4 regions of the Streptomyces sp. NPDC104381 genome follow, and region 3 is predicted to be linked to each of the others. Evidence: riboswitches for the same ligand, from Rfam matches in the RefSeq annotation. Region 3 holds a riboswitch; each other region holds the start of a gene.
The links. A riboswitch is a leader RNA that binds a small molecule or an ion and turns the genes downstream of it on or off. The one in region 3 is predicted to bind cobalamin.
Positions count from the first base shown of each region.

Region 1 (5,042 bases), on a different contig from region 3:
ACGCCCTTGGTCTGTTCGGCGTCGGCGGCGGTCATCACGACGAAGGAGGTGAGCGCGGAGAAGAGCTGCATGGCCGCGACCCCGGAGAGGACGACCCGGTCGGTGGATCCGCCGAGCGTGTGGCTCAGCAGCAGGACGAGAGCGAAGGAGAGCAGGGCTCCGGCGAACGCGCCCCCCGAGACGGAGACCGCTCCCCCGCCGACGCCCAGGACGACGACCACGACCGCGCCGGTGGACGCCCCCGAGGAGACGCCGAGGACGAAGGGGTCGGCGAGCGGGTTGCGCAGCAGCGACTGCATCACGGTGCCGCAGACCGCGAGTCCGGCCCCGCAGACCGCGGCGAGCAGGGTGCGGGGCATGCGCAGGTTCCAGATGATGCCGTCCCGGATCGGGGTCAGCCGCCCCTGCCCGAGGCCGAGGTGCGAGGCCACCGCCGACCAGACGTCCGGGACGGAGATGCGGGCGGGACCGATCGTGACGGCGACCGCGACGGACAGGAGCAGCAGGGCGGCCCCGGCGCTCCACAGCAGGCCGCCGCGCAGGAGCCGGGACGCGGTGTCCGTCACCCCGCGAGTCCGAACGAGCGCAGCCCGGCCGCCACCCGCTCCACGCCCTCCACGGTCCGGATGGTCGGATTCATGGCCTGGCCGCTCAGCAGGACGTACCGCTTGTGCTTGACGGCGTCCAGGTTCTTCGTGGCGGGGTTGGACTCCAGGAACGCGATCTTCTTCCCGGCGCTCTCCGCGGTCTGCGACTTACGGGTCAGGTCACCGATGACCAGCACGTCGGGGTCGCGGTCGGCGACGGTCTCCCAGTTGATCTGGGGCCATTCCTCGTGGGTGTCGTCGAAGACGTTCTTCGCGCCGAGCGCGTCGGTGATGATGCCGGGGGCTCCGCAGCACCCCGCCAGGTAGGGGGCTTCGGCGTTGGCGAACCAGTAGAGCACCGTGGTGTCGGACGCGTCGATGCCGGCGGTCGCCTCGTCGACGCGGTTCCGGAGGCTCGTCACCAGCTTCTCGCCCCGCTCCGGGACGCCGAACACCTGGGCCAGGTCGCGTACTTCACCGTAGACGGCGTCCATGGTCAGCTTCTCGGCGCGGGAGCCGTCGCCGCTGCCCGTGTTGTCCTTGCCGGCGCAGTCGGAGGGCGAGAGGTAGGTCGGTACGCCCAGTTCCTCGAACTGGTCGCGGGAGGCCACACCGCCCTTGCCGAGGGTGGATTCGAACGAGGCGGTGACGAAGTCGGGTTCCTCGGCGAGGACCTTCTCGGAGGAGGGCTGGTTCTCGGCGAGGCGGGGGACCGTGGACTCGTCCTTCTCCAGGCCCTTCATCACCGGGTCCGTCCAGGTCGCGGAGCCGGCGATCCGGTCGGCGAGGCCGAGGGAGAGCAGGATCTCCGTCGATCCCTGGTTGAGGGAGACGGCGTGACGTGGTGGGGCGGTGACGGTCACCGTACGGCCGCAGTTCTTCAGCGTCACGGGGTAGCCGGCGGGGGCGTCGTCCCCCGCGCCGCCCGCGGCGGACTCGTTCCCGCCTCCGCCGCAGGCGGTCAGCAGGACGAGTCCCGCGAGGAGCAGGGCAGTGCGGCGTACGGTGCTGGGTATGAGCGGCACGGAGTCCCTCGGCGTTCTCAGGGCTCTTGCGCGAAGCCCGGTACGGAGTACCGCTCCCGGTGCGGGAGCGGGTGCCAGCAGGTCTTCGGACTCGGGTTCGTCCGGACGGGGCGCCTTCCCGGTGCACCCGAGGGTGTCCCAGTGGCCGTGGCCCCGCCCGTCCCCCTCACCGCTGCGCGTCAGCTCCGGATTCGCACCGGATTCCCTGACTCCACGTGGAGTGTGACTGGCGTCTGCAAGCTATCACGCGGGGTGGGGGCGGCCCCGGGGCCGTCGCCGGTACGGAGAACGGGGGTGCTGCTCCGTACCGGCGGGCCGTCGGACAGCTCAGCCCTTGGGGTGAACCGATTCGCCTCCGTCGGTGAGCGGCTTCACGCTCCGGCGTGCGAGCACGGACGTCGTGCCCCAGTAGGCGAGCAGGACGGCGCGCAGGCCCAGGATCTCCAGGCGCTCGCAGATGCTCCGTCCCCCGCGTCCGGCGCTCATCGGGCGTCCGCCGGGACGGTGTTCCACGGGCCGGCGGGATCGTCGTACGCGTCCGCGTAGCCGGGTCCGGCGATCGGCCAGTCGGCGAGGAGCCGCTCGGGCAGCGCGAAGGACTCGGCCAGTTCCGGGGCGTGTGCGGCGACGGCCGCGACGAGCTCCTCGACGGCCTCGTGCAGGGCGGCCACCTGGTCGCCGCTCAGGAGGCCGGCGGCCAGCAGGTCACCGCTGTTGCGGGCGACCCACTCGACGGCGAACAGCCGCTCCAGCTCCGCCAGCCGGTCCCTGGCCTCCCCCGGGGGAAGTGCCGCGCGGGCCTCGGCGTAGGCCTCGGCGGCCTGCCGGTAGGCGTAGGCCTCGACCCCGCGCAGGGCCGGGCCCGAGGCCGCGTTCCACCGGCCGAGGGTGTCGGCGTCGGGCGCCCGGAGAGCGCGCTCCCTGGCCCTGGCGAACCAGATGTCCTGGACTGAGGCGAGGAGCCGGCCCAGGAAGCGGGGGTCGGCCAGGTCGCCGGGGTGCGGTGCCGGGCCCGGGGCGTCGTCGCGGCCGGGCGCGGCGGCGAAGAGCATGTCGGCGGCCGCCTTGGCATACAGGGCGATGTTGTCGCCCTCGGCCGTGATGGCGCCCTCCACGCCCGTGACGAGTTCGGTCATGCCGTTGTTCTCCAACAGGGCCTGGGCGCCGCAGCGTTCGCGGCTCTCGACGATGACCTCACGGGCCCGCCAGGTGATCCACGCCTTGGCGACGTCGACGAGCCTGCCCGCCTCGGTGCGCCCGTCCTCGTCCGTGCAGGCCTCCCAGCGCTCCTGCGCCCTGCGGTACAGCAGGCTCATGGCGAAGACCGTGGCCATCGCCGAGGCGAGCGGTCCGTGGTGGGTCCGGTGGGCGTTGACGGGCACCGGTGGCGCGCCCCGGCTGCCGGAGATCATCCGGTGTCCGCCGTAGCGCACCGCGACCGCCAGGGTCGCGCGGGCCGACCCCGCCGCGCAGGCGCTCATCGAGATCCGGCCGGGGGTGACCCTCCCGATCGAGGTGAGGAAGCGCCGCCGCCGGTCTCCCGGACCGGTCCTGAACTCCCCCGGAGCGTCGCCCTCCTCGGCGGCTCCCAGCAGGGCGTCCCGCTCCACGAAGAGCTGGTCGAACGAGGTGAGGCAGTGGTCCACCGGGCTGCCCATCCGGGCCGGAAGCCGGCGCACCCGGACGCCCGGCAACGCCCGTACGTCGTCGGTGAGCGGCACCAGGAAGAGGCGTACCCCGTGGTCGGCCCCGTCGGCGACCAGGCGCGCGGCGACCAGGCCGGACTTCGCCCCGCCCGCCGGACTCGTGTTGGGCATGAACTTCTGCGCGCCCGCGTTGGGGGTGTGCAGGACGAAACCGTCCCGCTCACGGTCGTACGTGGCGGTGGTCTCCATCGCCGCCGCGTTGTTGCCGTGCGCCACCTCCGTACAGAGGAAGGTGCCGATGCGACGCATCGTCAGGTAGTCGGACAGATCGCGGCGGCCCGCGCATTCGTGGTCGAGGAGGCTGCCGAGGAAGAGGTTGTAGTGGATGCCCGCCACGGTGGTCAGCGCGGGGTCCACCGGGCCGAGCCAGGCGTGCAGGGCGGCCAGTGCCCGTGGGTCGGAGGCGAGGCGCGCGCCGCTGTCGAGGGAGAGGTTGAGGATCCGCAACCGGTCGTAGGCGAGGTCCAGTCGCTCTTCGGGCGTTCCGCCGGCGGGGCGGCGGAACGGTTCTGTGCTGATCAGCCGCTGCCAGAAGCCGTGTTCACGGCGGTGTTCCGGACCGAGGAGGACGCCGGTCAGCAGTTCGGTGGTGGACGGTGGGGCGATGTCGGCAAGGGTCACGGTCATGTAGAAATCAACGATCGTGGTGCGGGCGAGGACACCCCCTGAACTCCCTACCCCTCAGGGTCCGCTCCGCTGGTCAGAGCCGCTGCCAGCTCCTCCTCGTCGGGAGGCAGCGCGCCCGCCCGTGCGACGGTCACGGCGGCCGACGCCAGTGCGAGGCGCAGCACGTCGCCCAGCACGGTGGTGTCCAGGTCGCGCAGCCGTGCGCGGCCCGGCGCTCCGAGCAGTCCGTACGAGGCGAGGGCGTGCAGCGTGCCGGACATGAAGGCGTCCCCGGCGCCCACGGTGTCGACGACCCGGACGGGTGGCGGCCCGGCACTCACGGTCGCGCCCGGGACGAACGCCGTCGCTCCCCCGGCGCCCCGGGTGAGCAGGACCAGCGCGGGCCCGGTGCCGAGCCACCGCTCGGCGGCCTTCTCCGGGGCCTCGTCGGGGTACAGCCACCGCAGGTCCTCGTCGCTGGCCTTGACGACGTCGCTGAGCGCGACGAAGCGCTCCGCGCGTCGCACGGCGGGGAGGCGGTCCCCCATCAGCGCGGGCCGCACGTTGGGGTCGTAGCTGACGGTCGACACGTCCCGGAGCGCCCGTACGGCGTCGAGGACGGTGTCCGCCCCGGGCCCCACGGCGGTCGCGATGGAACCGGTATGGACATGGTGGGGCGGCTCCCCGGGCAGCGCGACGGGCCCGAGTGTCCAGGTGATCCTGAAGCCGTACGTGGCCCGGCCCTCGTCGTCGAGGTCGACGGTGGCGGCCGGGGTGGGCGCGTCGGCGCCGTCGGTGAGGACCCGCACCCCGGCCGAGGCGAGGTGCTCCTCGATCAGCCGGCCGTCGGGATCCGGGCCGAGCTGGGTGACCAGGGTGGTGTCCCGGCCGAGCCTGGCCAGACCGTACGCGACGTTCGCGGGGCTGCCGCCGGGGTGGGTCCGGTCCGGGGCGCCCGGCAGCCGGACGATGTCGGCGACGCATTCGCCGATGACCAGCAGGGCGGGGCTGTCGGGCATGGGGACGGGTCTCCTGGGGAACGCGGGCGGTCCTGCCCCGGTGAGGCGTGGCGGTCACGGGGCACACTGCCGCTGATTCTGCCCCGTGCGGGGACGGCC
Region 1 is NZ_JBVJNK010000003.1:662,135-667,176, reverse strand. It holds gene ACZ607_RS12390 (FecCD family ABC transporter permease) at 1-566, opposite strand, end outside; gene ACZ607_RS12385 (ABC transporter substrate-binding protein) at 563-1,612, opposite strand; cobalamin riboswitch at 1,672-1,858, opposite strand; gene ACZ607_RS12380 (hypothetical protein) at 1,940-2,098, opposite strand; gene ACZ607_RS12375 (acyl-CoA dehydrogenase family protein) at 2,095-3,945, opposite strand; gene ACZ607_RS12370 (carbohydrate kinase family protein) at 3,993-4,943, opposite strand.
Region 1: another riboswitch for cobalamin. It lies ahead of ACZ607_RS12385 (ABC transporter substrate-binding protein); the one in region 3 lies ahead of ACZ607_RS06345 (ABC transporter substrate-binding protein).

Region 2 (5,042 bases), on a different contig from region 3:
ACGGGACCGTCTTCGCCGCGCTCTCCCTGGGCGGCGCGAAGACCCAGGCGGGGGGAGAGCGGATTCCGCAATCCCTACGCGACTCACTGATCACCCGGATCCGCGCCAACCAGCACGACGACGGCGGCTGGAACTACAGCAAGGCGGAGGGCGACCCGGCTCAGCTCGCCGCAACCAGCGACGTCGACATGACGGGTGCCGCGATGGCCGCGCTCTGCGTCTCCGGTGTTCCGAACACCGATACCGACATCACCCAGGCCAAGGCGTTCCTCAAGAGCAAGCTGGTACCGACCAGCGGCGCGTTCAACGCCATGTTCGGCGTGAACACCGATTCCAACGGCTGGGCCGTGTCCGGCCTGAACGCCTGCGGTATCAACCCGCAGACGGGCGACTTCCTCACCTCGGCGGGCAAGACACCCGTCGACTTCCTCATCGCCCAGCAGTTCAACCCCGGCGGCGGCTTCAAGTACCTGCCCGGCGACACCACCCCGTCCGCCTACGCGTCGATCGACGGCCTGCGCGCGGTCGCCGGGGGCGGCTTCACCGCGACTCCCCCGAACCCCTCGACCGGTGGGGCACCGCGCTGGGTCGCCCAGAACACCTTCACCGCCGGCACCGCCACCGAGCTGGCGGTCACGGTGGACGACGGCGCGGGCAGCCTGAAGGTCTGCTCGGTCGCATTCGCCCCCACCGGCGCCACGACCACCCTGGGCGCCGTCCTCGATTCGGCCACGACCGCGGCCACCCCGACCGGCTGCGTGAGCAGCGTGTCCCCCACCACCGGAACGGGCACGATCTCCGCTCTCAACGGCAAGGCCAACAGCGGCTCGAACACCTGGAAGGTCAGCGTCGACGGGTCGGCCTTCACCGGAGCCACCCGCGGCAAGGTGATCAACGCGGGCGACACCGTCGCCCTGCGCTGGGGTGCCTGACCTCCATGGATCGACGCGCTGATTGACGGGCCGTCCGAGTGCTCCGAGCCCGGGAGCTTGAACCGGGGCCGCACCGCGGGTCGGCCATCGGACGGCCGTCGTCAGGGTTGCCGGTGGAGCAGTCGGGTTTCAGCCTGCGAAACAGCAATCCCCGCACTTCGTGCCGATCGGGGTGCGGTAGTACAGGCAGCAGCTCCGACGGCGGAAGGAAAGGTCCGGTCCCACGTGCCCCGTACCCGCGAGCCGTCCCATGCCGAGCAGGTCGGTCACGAGTTCGCCGAGCGGGGCACGCAGATGCGGGTGGGCCGAGAGCAGCACTCCGCCGGAACCGGCCAGTGCGGACGCGGCGTTCCCGTCGAGCAGGCGTGGGGCGACCTTGACGTGCAGGCCGGAGCGCAGAGCGTCGAGGTGGTGCATCACCTCGACGTACAGACTCCCCGCCCTGTCGGACAGCGACTCGGCGTACCAGCCGGCGGGCTCGGGCAGCCTGAGCTCCGAACCGTCCTCGGCGCGCTGCAAGGCGCGCAGGTCCGGCACGATTCCATGAAGCAGCACGCAGGCGAGCACCGGGGACCAGAGGCGGGCGGCGTATCCGAGGTGCGCGATGGAGACCCCGACGCGCACCTCGGTGGTGCGGTATCGGTCGGATACGGCGGTGGCCAGGTCGGTGAAGCCGCGGCCGTAGAAGTGGTCCACAGGACGCCAGCCCTTGTCGCACCCTCCGACCCGCAGCGCGAAGAAGCCGCCGATGGCCGCCACGTCGTCCAGAGCCACTGCCACAGCGGGCCCGGGTGCTCGAACAGGTTCCTTCATGGGGCCGGCCTCCCTGCGCGATGCCGTCTCGGGGAAGGGCACAGGAGCAGTGCCCGTGGCGAAAGTGGACTGGACGGGTGCATACCGAGGGGAGTGACGCCCTAGGGTCTTTCGTTTGGATCAGGCCGGATCAGGGAGCGGGGTCTGGTGCGTGCAGCTGCAAGGCGGAGGAGGGAGTCAACGCGGAGCGTTGCCGACTGACGACAACGCCGCAGATGTGCGTGCCAGACCCCGCGAGCCCGGCATGATCCAAACGAGAGGCCCTAGGAGACCGCGCGGCGCTGAGGCGGCATGCAGGCGTACAGGTCGAGTATCTCGGGCTTCGGAGCGATGCCCGGACCACCGGCGCGTACCCAGGCCGCTATGTCCTCTGTCGCTCGGGGATCGTTGACCAGCCCCAGCCATACCGGCCTGCCGCCGGCTGCCCGGCCGGCGGCGGAAGGCTGCACCACGACGACGTTGGCCTGGTCGCACACGTCGAGACAGGCAGAGACGCGTACGGGTGCCTCCGAGCGTAGACGCGCGGTCTGCGCCGCGTGATCGATTCCACTCACCTTGGCGGTCCCGCAGCAACAATCGCGGCAGACGACGATCCGGCAGGGCACCGGGGCGGCTGCCCTCCCTGCCCCCACTACGTCGTCCAGGGGTCCTTCATCAAGCTCTTCAGGCATGCTGAACGGCCTCTCTCCGGGGAAATCCGCCCCGGCATCCATCGAGGAGGCGACCGCGTGAGTCTCCTGGCTCTCGGGTCAACGCTCGCCCCGTCCTTCCCACCCGCGTGGGGCAGTGGAGTTGCCGGGATCCGCTCGCCGATCACAGTGGCGGGACCGCGCCGGATTCTCACCGGCTTCCTCGGACCGCCGTCGCCCTGTCACCGGCCATCATCGCATCCGCCGGACACCCGTGGCCGTGGCCGGGCCCGTAGCATCGGGCCCGGAGCCGGTGGCCCTGACCACAGACGTCCGAAGGTGACCCGCCTCCTTCACGACCGGGAGCCCTCACCCGCTCGTCCCTCGCCATCCGGGCGCGGTCAGCGTCCGGGCCGATACGGCCGGGAGAAGCTGCCGGTTTGTCCACGCCACGCGGCGGTGTCGGCGTTTCGGCCATGTCCCGTCCGGAGCCGCTCCAAGCCGGACCAGGGATCCCACCGCTGCAAGGTCCCTGATGCAGGAGATACCGGGCTTCCCACGACGACCGAATGACGTGTGTTCGATACCGCATCCGTGTCGTTGGACCTCACGACTCTGCCGCAGTGACCGCCCCAGGAGGGAACGATGACCTCGGCCATTACGCGGGACCAGCCGCCACGACCGCCGCGAGGGACCACGCCGGACGACGAACCGCAGGAGGCCGGTGTTCGAGGGGATGCACCGTGAGCTGACCCGAACGACCCGCCTCCACTCATCCCGCTCCACACCCCTCCGAGGTAGCCCCATGCCGTTGTCGCACGACCACATCCGCACCACCGTCGAGACATACCTCGCTCGCCACCCTCATGAGCGCGAGCGGCTCGGCGGCCTCCTGGACGCCCTGGACCGGACCGGCGACGACATCGCCGGCCGCTCCACCTTCACCGGACACGTCACCTGCGGCGCGATCGTCGTCGATCCGCTCGGCCGCGTCCTGCACGTGCTGCACCTGGCGAGCGGGAAGATCCTCACCCCCGGCGGACACACCGAGCCCGCCGACGATTCCCTGGCAGCGGCAGCGCTGCGAGAGCTGCACGAGGAGACCGGGATCCCTCCCCAGGCCGTCACGCCGTGGCCCGATCACGAACGTGTGCCGTTCGACATCGATATCCACGACATCGACGCCCATCCAGGCAAAGGCGAACCCGGCCACCAGCACTTCGACTTCCGATTCCTCTTCCGTCTGCTCAGCCCGGACGGAACGCCGGTGGTGCCGCAGGAAGAAGAGGTCGGCGGCATCGAGTGGCGACCTGCGGACATGGCGGCCTCCCCCTCCCTGCGCCAGAAGCTGCTCAAGCTCCCTCTCCAAGCCGGACCGGAGACGGCCAACGCCTCCGCCCTGATCTACAACGACCGCGGCGAGTACCTGCTCCACCTGCGCGACTACTTCCCCGGCCGGATCTGGGAGCCGGGCGTGTGGTCCCTGCTCGGCGGTGGCCGAGAGCCCCAGGACGCCACCCTGGAACACACCGTGCGGCGCGAACTGGCCGAGGAAGCCGGCCTCGGCATCCCCGACCTGACCCCGTTCGGCATCGAGTACGCCTCCGACGACACCGGCACTACCGTGCCCATCAGCGTCTACGCCGGCCGCTGGAACGGCGACCCGCGCGAACTCCGCCTGAACGAAGGGGTGATGCTTGCCTGGTTCGCCCCCTCGGACCTCCACCGCCTGCGCATCTCGGACACCACGAGCAACCTTGTACGGCGCCACGCCGCGAGCCTTCCGGCGGCGCGGAGCCGACCCGGACCCGAGGATCGCCCGGCTTCGCCGCGCGGCACGGTCCCCCACATCATCGGCGTCCACCTCTACCTGGAGCGGCCCGACGGTACGGTGCTGCTCGGGCTGCGCCACCCCGACTCCGCGTTCGCACCGTCCAACTGGCACGCCCTGGCCGGCCACTGCGAGCAGGAGAACGCCATCGCCTGCCTGATCAGGGAGGCCCAGGAGGAAGCGGGCCTGCACATCGAACGTCAGGACGTCGAGCTCGTCCACGTCGTCCACCACATCGGCAAGCCCAGGAACCCACCCCGCATGGGCCTGTTCTTCCGCGCCCGGAAGTGGAGCGGCGAGCCGGAGCTACGCGAGCCGGACAAGTGCACCCAGTGGAGATTCTGGGACCCTGCCGCCCTCCCCGATGACCTCGTGCCCTATACCCGGCTGGCCATCGCCAAGATCCAGAACGGTGAGCTGTACAGCGAGACGGGCTGGCCCGCATGACCACCACACCGACCGGCTCACCCCGTCGCGTGCGCGCCGCGCCGGCGGCAGGCCGTCCGGACACCCGCCTCGTCGTGATCCGCGGCAACTCGGCGTCGGGCAAGTCGAGTGTCGCCCAGGGCCTGCGAGAGCACGGCGGCCGCGGTGTGGCGATCGTGAGCCAGGACGTGATCCGCCGCAACGTGCTCAGGGAACACGACACCGCGCGCGGCGCCAACATCGCCCTGCTGAGCCGGATCGCACGCGAAGCCCTGAACGCCGGCTTTCACGTCGTACTCGAAGGGATCCTGTACGCCGACCGCTACAGCCACATGATCACATCCCTGGTACGTGACCATCGCGGCGTCTCCAGCTGCTACTACCTGGACGTGCCACTGGAGGCGACGTTGG
Region 2 is NZ_JBVJNK010000005.1:173,029-178,070, reverse strand. It holds gene ACZ607_RS18560 (hypothetical protein) at 1-932, shown strand, start outside; gene ACZ607_RS18555 ((2Fe-2S)-binding protein) at 1,062-1,745, opposite strand; gene ACZ607_RS18550 ((2Fe-2S) ferredoxin domain-containing protein) at 2,009-2,416, opposite strand; cobalamin riboswitch at 2,476-2,599, opposite strand; gene ACZ607_RS18545 (NUDIX domain-containing protein) at 3,180-4,652, shown strand; gene ACZ607_RS18540 (M15 family metallopeptidase) at 4,682-5,042, shown strand, end outside.
Region 2: another riboswitch for cobalamin. It lies ahead of ACZ607_RS18550 ((2Fe-2S) ferredoxin domain-containing protein); the one in region 3 lies ahead of ACZ607_RS06345 (ABC transporter substrate-binding protein).

Region 3 (5,042 bases):
AAGTACGGCATCCCCTTCCCGGTCCTGGCGCGGGCCTCCTTCGGACTGCGCGGCGCCAACCTGCCGGCGCTGATCAGGGCGGCCGTCGCCTGCGCCTGGTTCGGCATCCAGACCTGGATCGGCGGCGTCGGGATCTTCACGCTGCTCGGCAAGATGTTCGGCGGCTGGGCACAGGCCGGTGAGGTCGGCGGGCAGCCCTGGACGCTCTGGCTGTGCTTCGTCCTCTTCTGGGCGCTCGAACTCGCCATCATCCACCGGGGGATGGACACCCTGCGCCGCTTCGAGAACTGGGCCGCGCCCTTCGTCATCGTCGGCGCGGTGGTCCTGCTCGTCTGGATCGCGGTCAGGGCCGGCGGATTCGGGCCACTCCTGGACCAGCCGTCCGCGCTCGGCTGGGGCGCGGACTTCTGGCCGGTCTTCTTCCCGTCCCTGATGGGGATGATCGCCTTCTGGTCGACGCTCTCCCTGAACATCCCCGACTTCACCCGCTTCGGTGCCGGCCAACGCGCCCAGATCCGGGGCCAGGTGCTCGGGCTGCCGACCACGATGACCTTCTTCGCCCTGCTCTCCGTGTTCGTCACCTCCGGCTCCCAGGCCGTGTACGGGGAGGCGATCTGGGACCCGGTCCAGCTCGTCGCGAAGACCGACAACGTCTTCGGCCTGCTCCTCGGACTGATCACCGTGCTGGTCGCGACCATCTCCGTGAACATCGCGGCCAACGTCGTCTCACCCGCGTACGATCTGGCCAACCTCGCCCCGAAGTTCGTCAACTTCCGTACGGGCGCGCTGATCACCGGGATCGTCGGTGTCCTGATCATGCCTTGGAAGCTCACCGAGACACCCGAGCTGTACATCTTCACCTGGCTCGGCCTGGTCGGCGGTCTCCTCGGCACCGTGGCCGGGATCCTGATCGCCGACTACTGGATCATCCGCCGCACCGTGCTCGACCTCCCCGACCTCTATCTGCCGGGAGGCCGTTACTGGTACCGGGGCGGCTGGAACTGGCGCGCCGTCGTGGCCTTCGCCGTCGGCGGCGTCCTCGCGGTGGGCGGCTCCCACTCGGCCCCGGGCAAGGGCCCGTTCCCGGCCGACGGGCTGATCCCGTTCCTCCGACCGCTCGCCGACTACGGCTGGGCCGTCGGCCTGGTCTCCTCGCTGCTCCTGTACACGGTGCTGAGCCGGGGCGTCAGGACTGCGCGGGACCCCGGCCGAGCACGGCGCTGACGTCCACCGTCTCGTCCGCCGGGGGCGTGGCCGTGGGCACCGGCTCGTCGAAGCCGGAGAAGTCCACGGCCGCGTCCGCCCCTGCACCGCGCACGGTGATCCGCACCGGGTGGTGCTTGCCGCCGGTGTCCACGTACGCCGTCAGCCTCTGCTCGCCGAGGGCCCTGGTGACCGGGACGGTCCGTACGCCGTCGACCGCCGTCACCTTCCCCTTGCTGTAGCTCCCGGCGCCGGAGCCCGCGTTGTCGGAGACCAGTTCGCGGAACGTGTCCAGGTCGCACGCCTCGACGACGGGGCGCAGCCGGGAGTCCGAGGCGGAGCCCTTCATGTACCGCCCGGCCAGGACGGCCTCGAAGGCCGAGCCGCCGACCGGGACCTGGTTCTCCCAGAAGGCCGCGTCCGGTTTCAGCCAGACCGAGTCGCCCCGTTTGACGATCTTCACCGAGCCCTTGTCCTCGCCCAGGTCGACCCCGCCCGCGCAGTTGCCGTTCCGGTCCAGCGTGAGGTCCACCGTCATCGGGGAGCGGCCCTTCCCGAGGTCGCCCCGCGCCCGCAGGTGGACGGAGCCGGCGTCCAGCAGGGCGTCACGGGAGCGGTCGGCGATCTGCTCGGCGGGGAGCGACTCGATGTCGTCGTCCGCGTGGGCCGCCGTACCACCGGCGACGGCGAGCACGACCACAGCCGCGCAGGCGCCCGCACGGGTGGCGATGCGCTGTCCTGCCACGGCGCCTCCTCGGAAACGTCCCTGCTCAGGGCCTTGCAAGCGGGAATCACCCACCTAGCGAGCGTACGCCCGCGTACGGACGCGCGCAGGACGGCCGGGAGGACGGAGGTTGACCGGATGTGCCGGGGACGGTACTGCTGGGCCGGTGCACACCGGTCGTGCACCGGCCGCGGCGACAAGGGGGAGCAAGGTGTTGTGGGGCAGGAAAGAGACGGGCGGGCTGCCGAAGATCCCGCGCAGTGTGGATCCACGGCGGGCCCGTACGCTGCCGGTTCCGGCCGAGGCGCAGGCCGACGCGCGCATGTTCATGCTCGGGGGCGATGCCATCCGCGCGGTCAAGGTGATCGTGGACTCGACCGGCTACGACCTGCGTCAGGCCCGGGACATCGTCTACGCGCTGGTCTACGACATCGAGGTGCCGAGGGGACGCTGAGCCACGGCGCGGCGCCCCTCACCGCCGGGTGACCGGCCTGCCGGGCCGCCCCCGGCCCGGCGAGTCCGTGGCCGGGTGAACCGGCGAAAAGGCGTGGGCCACAATGGGGGCACGAGGCGACGGGGATCAGGAAGCCGGTGCGAGTCCGGCGCGGTCCCGCCACTGTGACCGGGGAGCGGTCCTCCTGTATGTCACTGTCCGCGGGTGCGGACGGGAAGGCGGAGGAGAGCGATGATCCGGGAGCCAGGAGACTGACCCGTCGCCGGTCCGACAGCAGGGGCGAGGACACCCCGGAGAGGATCGACTGTGACGAGGCATGCCCGGAAGGCATCGGGTCCGCGGCCCGGCGGCCGCCCCGAGCCCGGCAGGCGGAGCGTACTGGCCGCCGGAGGCGCCCTGGGGCTGGCGGCGTCCGGCCTGCTCGCCGGCTGCGGCGGGGACACGAAGGACGGGGGAGGCGGCGACCGGTTCCGCGCCGCCTTCACGGCGGGCGGCTCGCAGGAGACCCTCGACCCGCATGTCGCCCCGAACTTCGTCGACCAGGCCCGCGCCAAGGCCCTGTACGACACCCTCGCCACCTACGCGGACGACATGTCCGTCCGCGGGCGGCTCGCGGAGTCCTGGGAGAGCGACACCTCCGGCACCCGCTGGCGCATACGCCTGCGCAGGGCGGATTTCCACGACGGGAAACCGGTCACCGCCGGGGACGTCCTGTACAGCTACCGGCGCGCCGCCGACCCCGCGACCGGCTCGCCCTCGCAGGTCCTGCTCTCCGCGATCGACTTCGACGCCTCCAGGGCCGACGGCGAACGGTCCGTCCTCCTCGTGCTGAAGGCACCCAACTTCGAGTTCCCCACCGTCCTCGCCGGCCCCGGCACCGAGATCATCCCCGACGGGACGACGGACTTCCGTGAGCCCGTCGGCTCGGGCCCCTTCACCTATGTGTCGTTCACACCCGGCGGCACCGCCCGGTACCGGCGCTGGGCCGACCACTGGGACGGTGCCCCGCACATCGCCGAGCTGGAGATCGTCCCCGCGAACGAGGAGTCGGCGCGGCTCAACGCCCTGCTGTCCGGGCAGGTGCACTACGCCGCCGACATGGCCGGCGCCTCCGTGGAACGGCTGAAGAAGGAGGGCTCCACGCGGCTGCTGACCGCGCCGCGAGCCACCGCGCAGCAACTGCTGCTGCGCACCGGCCGCAAGCCGTTCGACGACCCCCGCCTGATACGGGCCGTACAGCTGGGCATCGACCGGGAGGCGCTGGTCCGGGTCGCGCTGGCCGGTCACGGCGAGGTCGGCAACGACCTGTTCGGGATGGGCCTGCGTGGCTACCCGGCCGACCTGGAACCCCGTGAGCGGGACGTCGACGAGGCGCGGAGGCTGGTCGGGGAAGCCGGTGCGGAGGGCCTGTCCGTCACCGTCGAGACCAGCTCCGTCGACGCCGCGTGGGAGCCCGCCGCAGAGCTGATGGGCCGTCAGTTGCGGGAGATCGGGCTGAGGATGACCTCCAACACCCGGGCCTCCAGCACGTACTTCAGCGAGATCAGGACGCAGGGGGTCGCCGCCTTCAACACCACCTCCACCCTGCCGGTCTCCGACTTCCTCCAGCAGCGGGTCCGTGGCGGCGCGGCCCGCAACCAGACGCAGTACGCCTCCAAGGAGTTCGACGCGCTGCTGGACCGCGCCCGTACGACCCGGGAGGAGCGGGAACGGCTGGCGTTGCTCGCCCGGGCCCAGAAGATCGCACGGGACGGGTCGGGGCTGCTGGTGTGGGCGTTCTCCGACGCCAACGACGCCGTCGGACCGTCGGTGCGCGGCCTGCGCGCCGCACCGCCCAACTCGCACGACTGGGCCCGGTTCGACCGGGTCCGCGTCGGCTGACGTGCGCGCCTATCTCCTTCGGCGTTCGCTGCTCGCGGTCCTCCAGTGCCTGGTGGTGCTGGTGGCCGTGTTCGCCGTCGGCTCGCTGCTGCCCGGCGACACGGCCGACGTGCTCCGCGGCGAACTCGGCACGCCGGAACAGGTGGCGGCGCTCCGCACCCGGCTGGGTCTCGACGAGCCGGCCTGGACGCGCTTCGGGCACTGGCTCGGCGGCCTGTTCACCGGTCACCTCGGGAACTCCCTGACGACCGGGGTCCCGGTGGGCGACGACATCGGCCACCGCGTCGGCGTGACGCTGCTGCTGGGCGTGCCCGCGCTGGTGCTGGTCACGCTGGTGGCGCCGCTGCTCGGCACGGTGTCCGGCCTGCGGGAGGGCAGTCGTACCGACCGGACGCTGAACACGGTGGCCGTCGTGCTGCACGCGGTCCCGGAGTTCGTCCTCGGGCTGCTGCTGGTCGCCTCCGTCTCGCTGGCGGCCGGACTGCTGCCCGCCACCGCCATCGGCATGGACACGGCCGCGCTGATGGCGGAGCCGGCCGTGCTGGTGCTGCCCGTCGCCGTCCTGACGGCCAGGCACCTGTGCGACCTGGCACGGCAGGTCCGCGCCGGTGTGGCGGCGGGACGGCACGGCCAGGTCGCCGAGCACCTGCGGCTGCTGGGGATGCGGGAGAGGACGGTGGTGCTGCGCCATGTGCTGCCCGGGGCCCTGGGGCCCGCCGCGCAGCAGTTCGCCCGTTGTGTGGAGGGACTGCTGGGCGGCGCGGTCCTGGTGGAGGCGGT
Region 3 is NZ_JBVJNK010000002.1:296,185-301,226, reverse strand. It holds gene ACZ607_RS06360 (NCS1 family nucleobase:cation symporter-1) at 1-1,224, shown strand, start outside; gene ACZ607_RS06355 (hypothetical protein) at 1,187-1,948, opposite strand; gene ACZ607_RS06350 (hypothetical protein) at 2,139-2,381, shown strand; cobalamin riboswitch at 2,509-2,635, shown strand; gene ACZ607_RS06345 (ABC transporter substrate-binding protein) at 2,688-4,262, shown strand; gene ACZ607_RS06340 (ABC transporter permease) at 4,264-5,042, shown strand, end outside.

Region 4 (5,042 bases), on a different contig from region 3:
CACGGCGTGGGTGTGGACGACGGCCCCCGCGTCGCTGCCCCGGTAGACGGCCAGGTGGAGCGGGAGTTCGCTGGTGGGGACCAGGTCGCCGAGGATCTGGCGGCCTTCGAGGTCGACGCCGACGGCGTCCCCGGGGCCGAGCCGGTCGTAGGGCACGCCGCTGGGGGTGACCAGGACGATCCCGCCGACCCGGGCCGAGACGTTGCCCGAGGTGCCGACGACCAGGCCCTCCGCGGCGGTCCGCCGGAGGGTCGCGACGACACCGTCCCATGCCTGTTCGATCGCGTCCGTACGCACGTCACTCATGCGGGGATCCTAGGGTCGGGGGCCGGCGGGCCGGGTGACCCATGTCTCCTCGGAGGGACGCGGCGGGCACGGGGTGAGGGGTGTTCCGGGGCCCGGCCCGGGTGCGCGGGCGCCCGGGCCACGCATCCCGCACACAAGCGGAACCCTCGTACGCGGTTGGGGTCACCGTGCCGCCCTGCCCAGTTCATCTTCCGTTCACCCTGGTTGCTTACGTTCCCCGTGCCAATGACGTCGAACGATTGCCTGGGTAAATGGAACACATCACGCTGCTGCTTGCGATCGTGATCGTGACAGCTCTCGTGTTCGATTTCACGAACGGTTTCCACGACACCGCCAACGCGATGGCCACCACCATCTCGACCGGCGCACTCAAGCCCAAGACAGCGGTGGCCATGTCCGCCGTTCTCAACCTCGTCGGCGCGTTCCTGTCGGTGGAGGTCGCCAAGACGATCTCCGGCGGGATCATCAATGAGAACGGCCTCAGAACCGAGGTCATCTTCGCCGCGCTCGTCGGCGCGATCCTGTGGAATCTGCTGACCTGGCTGGTCGGCCTCCCCTCCAGTTCCTCCCACGCACTGTTCGGCGGCCTCATCGGCGCCGCGGTCATGTCGGCCGGCTGGTCCTCGATCAACGGCGGCACCGTCGTCACCAAGGTCCTGCTGCCGGCCATCGCCGCGCCGGTCGTCGCCGGTGTCGCCGCCCTCCTGGCCACGAAGCTGACGTACCGCCTCAACCGGAAGATCACCGACGAGGCGCAGCTGAAGTCGACCGCCAAGGGCTACCGCGCCGGCCAGATCGCCTCGGCCGGGCTCGTCTCGCTCGCCCACGGCACCAACGACGCGCAGAAGACCATGGGCATCATCACCCTGGCCCTGGTCACCGGCGGAGTCCTCTCCCCCGGGTCCAACCCTCCGGTCTGGGTCATCGCCTCCGCCGGTATCGCGATCGCGATGGGCACCTACCTCGGCGGCTGGCGCATCATCCGCACCATGGGCAGCGGCCTCACCGACCTGCGTCCGCCGCAGGGCTTCGCGGCCCAGACCAGCGCGGCCACGGTCATCCTGGCCTCCTCGCACCTCGGCTTCTCGCTCTCCACCACCCAGTCCTGCTCCGGCGCCGTCATGGGCGCGGGCCTCGGACGCAAGGGGGGCGTGGTCCGCTGGTCCACCGCCACCCGGATGTTCGTCGCCTGGGGCCTGACCCTCCCGGCCGCCGGGCTGGTGGGCGCGGGCGCCGAGTTCCTGACCAAGCAGGGCCCCTGGGGCGTCGGCGTGGTCGCCGTCCTGCTCGTCGCGGGCTCGGGCGCCATCTGGCTGCTGTCGCGCCGCAAGCCGGTCGACCACACCAACGTGAACGCGGGCACCGAGCCCGCGGGTGTCGTCACCACCGCGATCTCGGCGGTCAGCCCGCCGCCCGCCGGTGCCGTCGTACCTGAGCTCAAGACCACCATCTCGGCCCCGGCCCAGCCGGCCGGAACCCCGGCCGACCCGGCCACGGTGTAAGGAAGCGTCCGCATGAAAATCGACTGGGCAGCTCTCGCCTCCGTCTTCGGCGTCAGCCTCGTGGTGACCGTCGCGCTGGTCGGCCTCTTCACCCTTGGTGTCACCGGCCTCGCCAAGCAGACGCCGTCGGCGCGGGGCGGCGGTTCCACCGCCCTCGCGCGCACCGGCGCGTACGCCTGCTTCGCGCTGTGCGCGGCGGCGGTCGCGTACGGGATCTATCTGATCGTCGCCTGACGCCCCTCGGGCACCCTCACCGGCCGGACACACCCCGTGTGTGTCCGGCCGGTGTGCGTCTCAGCACACTGAAGGCCCGCAGGTCAACGGCAGGTTGACGGGCGTTCGCGGGGCGTGGTGGACTGCCGGAGCCATTTACGGCGACAGGAGAGGAAGCCGGTGCGAATCCGGCGCGGTCCCGCCACTGTCACCGGGGAGCAGCCTCCACACGGAAGTCACGGTCCGCCACCGCGGACTGGAAGGCCGGAGGAACTGCGGATCCGGGAGCCAGGAGACTCTCGTCGCCGGTCACGTCGAACCAGGGCGCGGACCCTGAGTGAGGACATACGCCATGCCGGGCTGCCCCGCGTCGGTCGCCGCACCACCTGTCACCGAGCCCCTTCGAGGCACGACGGCCGGCTGACCCGTGCGAGCCGACCGCATCTTCGCGTACGGCGCCGCCGCCGGCCTGATCGGCGACCTGCTGCTGGGTGATCCCCGGCGCGGGCACCCCGTCGCCGCCTTCGGGCGCGCGGCGGCGGCCGTCGAGAGCCGGCTGTGGCGCGACCACCGCGGCCGGGGTGCCCTGCACACCCTCGTCTGCGCGGGGGGCGCCACGGCCGCCGCCGCGCTGGCGGCCCGTGCCGTACGGAACCGTCCCGCCGCCGCCGTGGCGCTGACCGCCGCCGCCACCTGGTCCGTCGTCGGCGGCACCTCGCTGGGCCGCGAGGCCCGCGCCATCGGCGGGGCGCTGGCCGCCGGGGACGTGGAGCTGGCCCGGGAACGCCTGCCGCATCTGTGCGGCCGTGACCCGCAGTCGCTGGACGCGCGGCAGATCGCCCGCGCCGTGGTGGAGTCCGTCGCCGAGAACACCTCCGACGCCGTCGTGGGCGCCCTGGTGTGGGGTGCGCTCGGCGGGGTGCCGGGGCTGGTCGGCTTCCGGGCCGTCAACACCCTGGACGCCATGGTCGGGCACAAGTCGCCCCGCCACCGGCGCTACGGCTGGGCGTCGGCCCGGCTCGACGACGTCGCCGGCTGGCCGGGCGCCCGGCTCACCGCCCTGCTGGCCGTTGCCGCCGGGGGGCGCCCCCGCGCGGCCGTCCGGGCCTGGCGGGCCGACGCGGGCCGGCATCCGAGCCCCAACGCGGGCCCGGTGGAGGCCTCGTTCGCGGGAGCGCTCGGCGTACGGCTCGGCGGCACCCTCGCGTACGGCGGGCGGGTCGAGCACCGGCCCGTGCTCAACGGCGAGGCGGGCCGGGACGTGCGGGTGACGGACATCGAACGTGCGGTGCGGCTGTCGCGCCGGGTGAGTGTGCTGGCCCTCGCCGTCTGCGCGGTGGGGCGGCTGGCCAGGGGACGGAGAACGGCATGAGCGGCGGGCTGCTGGTCGCGGGGACCACCTCGGACGCGGGCAAGAGCGTCGTCACGGCGGGGATCTGCCGGTGGCTGGTGCGCCGGGGGGTGAAGGTCGCGCCGTTCAAGGCGCAGAACATGTCGCTGAACTCGTTCGTCACCCGGGAGGGCGCGGAGATCGGGCGCGCCCAGGCGATGCAGGCGCAGGCCGCCCGGGTGGAGCCCTCGGCGCTGATGAACCCGGTGCTGCTCAAGCCGGGCGGTGACCGCTCCAGCCAGGTCGTCCTGATGGGGAAGCCGGTCGGCGAGATGAGTGCGCGCGGCTACCACGGAGGGCGCCAGGAGGCCCTGCTGGGCACGGTCACGGACTGTCTGGAGCAGCTGCGGTCCACGTACGACGCGGTGATCTGCGAGGGGGCGGGCAGCCCCGCCGAGATCAATCTGCGGCGGACCGACATCGTGAACATGGGCATCGCGCGGGCCGCGCGCTTCCCCGTGCTGGTGGTCGGCGACATCGACCGGGGCGGGGTGTTCGCCTCGTTCTTCGGCACGACGGCGCTGCTGAGCCCGGAGGACCAGTCGCTGGTCGCCGGATACCTGGTCAACAAGTTCCGCGGTGACGTGTCGCTGCTGGAGCCCGGTCTCGACATGCTGCTGGGGCTCACGGGGCGGCGGACGTACGGGGTGCTGCCGTACGCCCACGGGCTGGGCATCGACGAGGAGGACGGGCTGCGCGTGTCGATGCGCGGCGCCGTACGGGAGTCGGTGGTGGCGCCGCCGCACGGCGAGGACGTGCTGCGGGTCGCGGTGTGCGCGGTGCCGCTGATGTCGAACTTCACCGATGTGGACGCGCTGGCGGCCGAGCCGGGTGTCGTCGTGCGGTTCGTGGACCGGGCGGAGGAGCTCGTCGACGCGGACCTGGTGATCGTGCCGGGGACGCGGGGCACCGTGAAGGCGCTGGCGTGGCTGCGCGAGCGGGGACTCGCCGACGCGCTGCGGCGGCGGGCCGCCGAGGGGCGCCCGGTGCTGGGGATCTGCGGCGGGTTCCAGGTGCTGGGCGAGCGTATCGAGGACGACGTGGAGTCGCGGGCCGGGGTCGTCGGGGGACTCGGACTGCTGCCGGTGCGGGTGCGCTTCGGCCTGGAGAAGGTCCTGGGGCGGCCCGTCGGATCGGCGCTCGGGCAGCCGGTGGAGGGGTACGAGATCCATCACGGGGTCGCCGAGGTGGGTGGCGGGGAGCCGTTCCTCGACGGGTGCCGGGTGGGGGCGGTCTGGGGCACGCACTGGCACGGGTCGCTGGAGAGCGACGCGTTCCGGCGGGCGTTCCTGGGCGAGGTCGCGCGGGCGGCGGGGCGGCGGTTCGTCCCGGCGCCGGACACCAGCTTCGGGGCGCTGCGGGAGGAACAGCTCGACCGGCTGGGGGATCTGATCGAGGAACACGCGGACACGGACGCGCTGTGGCGGCTGATCGAGAGCGGTGCGCCGTCGGGGCTGCCGTTCGTCCCGCCGGGAGCGCCGCCCGCGCCGGAGGCGCCTTCTCCCCGGCCCGCCCCTTCCCGTGACCGGGGCGCCGCCCCGGACAGACCTGATGTGTTGCCCGGTACTGCCGATGTTTCTGCGAACGAGGAGGCCCTGTGAGTACGCCGTATCCCTTCACCGCCATCGTGG
Region 4 is NZ_JBVJNK010000001.1:1,068,922-1,073,963, reverse strand. It holds gene ACZ607_RS04805 (class II aldolase/adducin family protein) at 1-306, opposite strand, end outside; gene ACZ607_RS04800 (inorganic phosphate transporter) at 558-1,808, shown strand; gene ACZ607_RS04795 (hypothetical protein) at 1,821-2,042, shown strand; cobalamin riboswitch at 2,192-2,320, shown strand; gene ACZ607_RS04790 (cobalamin biosynthesis protein) at 2,449-3,393, shown strand; gene ACZ607_RS04785 (cobyric acid synthase) at 3,390-5,012, shown strand; gene ACZ607_RS04780 (putative cobaltochelatase) at 5,009-5,042, shown strand, end outside.
Region 4: another riboswitch for cobalamin. It lies ahead of ACZ607_RS04790 (cobalamin biosynthesis protein); the one in region 3 lies ahead of ACZ607_RS06345 (ABC transporter substrate-binding protein).